DNA from 2 places in the Pseudomonas svalbardensis genome. Region 1 is predicted to be linked to the other one. Evidence: riboswitches for the same ligand, from Rfam matches in the RefSeq annotation. Region 1 holds a riboswitch; the other holds the start of a gene.

What was found. Region 1 has a riboswitch for cobalamin ahead of QFX16_RS16155 (CbtB domain-containing protein). Riboswitches for the same ligand answer to the same signal wherever they lie in the genome.
Region 2: it holds a riboswitch for cobalamin, as region 1 does, so the genes downstream of both, cobO (cob(I)yrinic acid a,c-diamide adenosyltransferase) here and QFX16_RS16155 (CbtB domain-containing protein) in region 1, are expected to answer to the same signal.

The regions. Positions count from the first base shown of each region.
Region 1 is NZ_CP125619.1:3,521,918-3,524,103, reverse strand. It holds gene QFX16_RS16165 (cobalamin biosynthesis protein) at 1-9, opposite strand, end outside; gene QFX16_RS16160 (CbtA family protein) at 6-713, opposite strand; gene QFX16_RS16155 (CbtB domain-containing protein) at 725-928, opposite strand; cobalamin riboswitch at 1,050-1,278, opposite strand; cobalamin riboswitch at 1,376-1,590, shown strand; gene cobW (cobalamin biosynthesis protein CobW) at 1,691-2,186, shown strand, end outside.
Region 2 is NZ_CP125619.1:1,948,063-1,950,248, forward strand. It holds gene QFX16_RS08910 (PQQ-dependent sugar dehydrogenase) at 1-10, opposite strand, end outside; gene QFX16_RS08915 (hypothetical protein) at 79-663, opposite strand; cobalamin riboswitch at 818-1,052, shown strand; gene cobO (cob(I)yrinic acid a,c-diamide adenosyltransferase) at 1,134-1,745, shown strand; gene QFX16_RS08925 (cobyrinic acid a,c-diamide synthase CobB) at 1,742-2,186, shown strand, end outside.

The DNA of each region.
Region 1 (2,186 bases):
CTCAGTCATGCGTGGTATTGACCATCGCTTTTGCGGCGGAACAACCAGGCACTGATCAGGCCCAGGGCCAGCCAAAATGCCACGTTGGTCACCTGCGAAGCGATTTTGAACTGAGCTTCCAGGGCTTGCGGAGCCAGCATCGAGTGGACTTCCGGTTGTGGTGCGCCGATCACGTGAGGAACGGCCAGGATTGCCACGCCGAGCACTTTCATCAGCCAGTGACGGCTGAACACGATCAATGCGATGCCGACCGCGGTGGAGGCGGCCGTGCCGATCCACCAGATCTGCCGCTGCGCCAAATCAGCCGCGGCAGTGCCCGGCAGCTCAGGCGGCAGACCGAGGGTCGGTGCCAGCACGAACGTCGCGTAACCGGCCAAACCCCAAAGCAGGCCTTGGGAGGTTTTGGTCGGTGCGCGCAAGGTGTAGAGACCGGCGAGCATCAGGGCGAAACCGACAGCGACCACGAGGTTGCCACCTGTAGTGGACAGCACGCGCTGCCAGCCGTCTTCCGGTTCCCAGGCTTCAGCATCGTGGGTGTGAGCGGCGACAGCACCTGCGGCGTGTTCGTGAACTTCAACAGCGGCGGGCTCGGATTTTTCGTAAGCCTCGGCCTGCAGAATCAGTGGAGCCACCCAGAAGCTTTGCAGCAGGGTCAGCAACAGGGCGGCCAGCAGCCCGGTGAATCCTGCGGTTTGCGCAATACGCTTGATCATGTCTGCAGGTCTCAATGGCACGGGAATGCAGAGCTGTGGCGGGTATCGTGAGCGGCGTTGTGCACCGCTTCGATGTGCGAGAAACCGGCGAAATACACAAGGCTAGCACCCAGGATCGACGCGCACAGGGCGACGGTCAGGCGTTGAGTCAGGGTATTGGTGGTGCTGGCGGTGCTCTTATCGGTGTTGCTGCCGGTGCTGCTGATGATCGACATAGCGCTTCCCTCTGGTCTGTCAGCGGGTGATATAGAGCGCATGGAAGACCCCTGCGAGTCAGGCACGCAGAGGTTCAAACAGCGCCCGCCCACCGCGGGTTTGTTATTCAGTGAGCGTAATGGTCACTTTGTGTTGCGGGCCGGTCTCCGGGCTCACGAGGGGCACTGGCTTTCGCCTTGACCTGCAAGCATCACCTTCCCATGCCGAACTGCTGGCACAGTGGATCTGACGCTTCGCTCGCTTACCGTTGCGGGGGCAGCACCGGACTGACATGACTTTAGAGTAAAGCACATGATTCACCGGTTTCCCGTTTCACCCTATGAAGGGCACCCGTAACAAGGCGTGTAGGAGAGCATGGGCGGGGGTTGGGCGTCAATTGGCAAGGGTTCTCGTTTGAGTTGATCGCGGGCGGCATGCTCAGTGATTGACCCGCCCCCACACGATGCGTAGCCTTGCGCTTTCGAGGTTCTTCGGCGTCTGCCGAAGCTAAGAAGGGAACGCGGTCGATGCCGCGGCTGCCCCCGCAACTGTGAACGGTAATGTTCGCTGCCACGCCACTGCAAACCCTGTGCAACGGGTTCGCGGGAAGGCGCAGTGAATGCCAGGCCCACAAGCCCGGCACACCGTCAGCCAGGAGACCTGCCTCGACACAGATTCTCACTACAACCGGGCGGGGTGATCCGGTGGCGAACTCTTCCGCGCGCGCATCCGTCGCAGCGATTGTCGTCCCGTATGCCCGCCACCTTGCCAAAGGGCATCCGATGAAAACACTGGCCAAACTCCCCGTCACCATCGTTACCGGCTTCCTCGGCTCGGGCAAAACCACCTTGCTGCGGCACATGCTCGACAACGCTCAGGGCCGTCGCATTGCGGTGATCGTCAACGAGTTCGGCGAGCTGGGCATCGACGGCGAAATCCTCAAGCAGTGCTCCATCGGTTGCACTGAAGAAGAAGCCAACGGCCGCGTCTACGAACTGGCCAACGGCTGCCTGTGCTGCACCGTTCAGGAAGAGTTCTTCCCGGTGATGCGCGAATTGGTCGCCCGTCGCGGCGACCTCGACCACATCCTCATCGAAACCTCGGGTCTGGCCCTGCCAAAACCGCTGGTGCAAGCCTTCCAGTGGCCTGAAATCCGCAGCGCCTGCACCGTTGATGCGGTGATCACCGTGGTCGACAGTCCTGCGGTCGCCGCCGGCACCTTCGCGGCTTTCCCGGACCAGGTCGATGCCCAGCGCAAACTCGATCCGAACCTGGACC
Region 2 (2,186 bases), 1.6 Mb from region 1:
GCTTGCGCATGCTGATCTTCCCTATGAATGCATTGACCTAATCAATAGAGAAGCGCAGGTGCGCGATGGTTCAACCGGTCAGCCGCGGGCTTCCTTGAACAGCACGGCGATGCCGGGGTGATAGTTGCCGGCTTCGTTGCGCAACTTGCGATACGCGTAGGGGAAATACCAGGCCACCGCGCAGGTGTGTTCCTTTTGCAGGTCGTCGACCATGTCCTGGAGTTCTTCCGGAGTAGCGCTTTGTTGGGCCTTTTGCGGCGCAACGAACAGGCAGCCGAGTTTCAGGTCGCTGGCGTAGCTGATGCGCTTGGCGTCGCTGGTGATGTCCTGCAATGCTTGAGTCAGGTTCAGGCTGTTGACGCGTGGCCAGCGCTGGGTCGCCTGAAGGTAAGCGCGTTCTTCGCTGGTCGCGATAAACAGGTCGGCGCGGCCATTGCGTTCGCCTTCTTCGGTCTGTTTACGGGTCGGTGTTTGTTGCAGCGTAACCATTTCTGCCATCCAGGCCGCGGCGGAAAGCAGGCCCAGGTTGGCCTTTTCGTCGAACCAGTAAGGCGTGTCGTTATCGCCGCGCACGGCGTTGTAGCGGTCGATACAGTCAAACCAGCGTTCCAGCACCGGGCGCAGGAATTCCAGCTTCGGATTGCTGATGATCATGCCTTGCATGCGGCTCACCCTTGTTATTGTGTTGTGAGGTTATGGCTCTTTGATATCACTGCTGAGAGTGTGGCACAAGATTGGCGTCAGATAATTGATCGACGGCAGTTATTCGCTCGCAGGCCGCCCGTCTTCAATTGACGCTCCATCCCCAACCCTCTAACCTTCGCGGCTTGTTTCAGGTGCTCTGTGACCTTGGTCGACAGAGTGAAACAGGGAAGCCGGTGAGTGACGATCTTCAAATGACGAAGAGCCATGATCCCGGCGCTGCCCCCGCAACGGTAAATGAGTGAAGACTGCGCCTTGAGCCACTGTGTCGACTGTCGACATGGGAAGGCGCGCAGTCAGGCAAAACGCCGCTCATGAGCCCGGAGACCGGCCTGATCCATCCAGCGGCATCACGGTGGGCGATGCCAGGCTTTTTGCCGTCTATTCTTGTGCCTGCCCGCCGTTATCCAGCCTCAACGGAGAGCTCCCCCATGACTGATACCCCCGATCGTGACGAACGTCATCTGGCGCGCATGCTGCGCAAAAAAGCCGTGATCGACGAACGCATCGCCAATTCCCCGAATGAATGCGGCCTGCTGCTGGTGCTGACCGGCAACGGCAAAGGCAAAAGCAGTTCGGCCTTCGGCATGCTCGCCCGGTCCATGGGCCACGGCATGCAGTGTGGCGTGGTGCAGTTCATTAAAGGGCGCAGCAGCACTGGCGAAGAACTGTTCTTCCGGCGCTTTCCGGAACAGGTGCGTTTTCATGTGATGGGCGAGGGCTTCACCTGGGAAACCCAGGATCGCCAGCGTGACATCGCCGCCGCTGAAGCCGCGTGGGCGGTGTCCCGCGAATTGCTGTGTGATCCGTCGATCGGCCTGGTGGTGCTGGATGAATTGAACATCGCGCTCAAGCACGGTTATCTGGATCTCGATCAGGTGCTCAGTGACTTGCAGGCCCGTCCGCCGATGCAGCACGTGGTGGTCACCGGTCGCGGTGCGAAACCGGAGATGATCGAACTGGCTGACACCGTCACCGAAATGGGCGTGATCAAGCACGCATTCCAGGCCGGGATCAAAGCGCAAAAAGGCGTCGAATTGTGAGTCAGCCACGTCATTGCCCGGCGGTATTGATTGCCGCGCCGGCCTCCGGTCAGGGCAAGACCACCGTGACCGCCGCGCTGGCCCGTTTGCATCGCAATCAGGGGCGCAAGGTGCGCGTGTTCAAATGCGGCCCGGATTTTCTCGACCCTATGATTCTTGAGCGCGCCAGCGGTGCACCGGTGTATCAACTGGACATGTGGATGGTCGGCGAGCAGGAAAGTCGTCGACTGTTGTGGGAAGCCGCCGGCGAAGCCGATCTGATCCTCATCGAAGGCGTCATGGGCCTGTTCGACGGTACGCCGTCCAGCGCAGATCTGGCGCGGCACTTCGGTGTGCCGGTGCTCGGTGTAATCGACGGCACGGCCATGGCCCAGACCTTTGGCGCACTGGCGTTGGGGCTGGCGCGTTATCAGCCGGACTTGCCGTTTGCCGGTGTGCTGG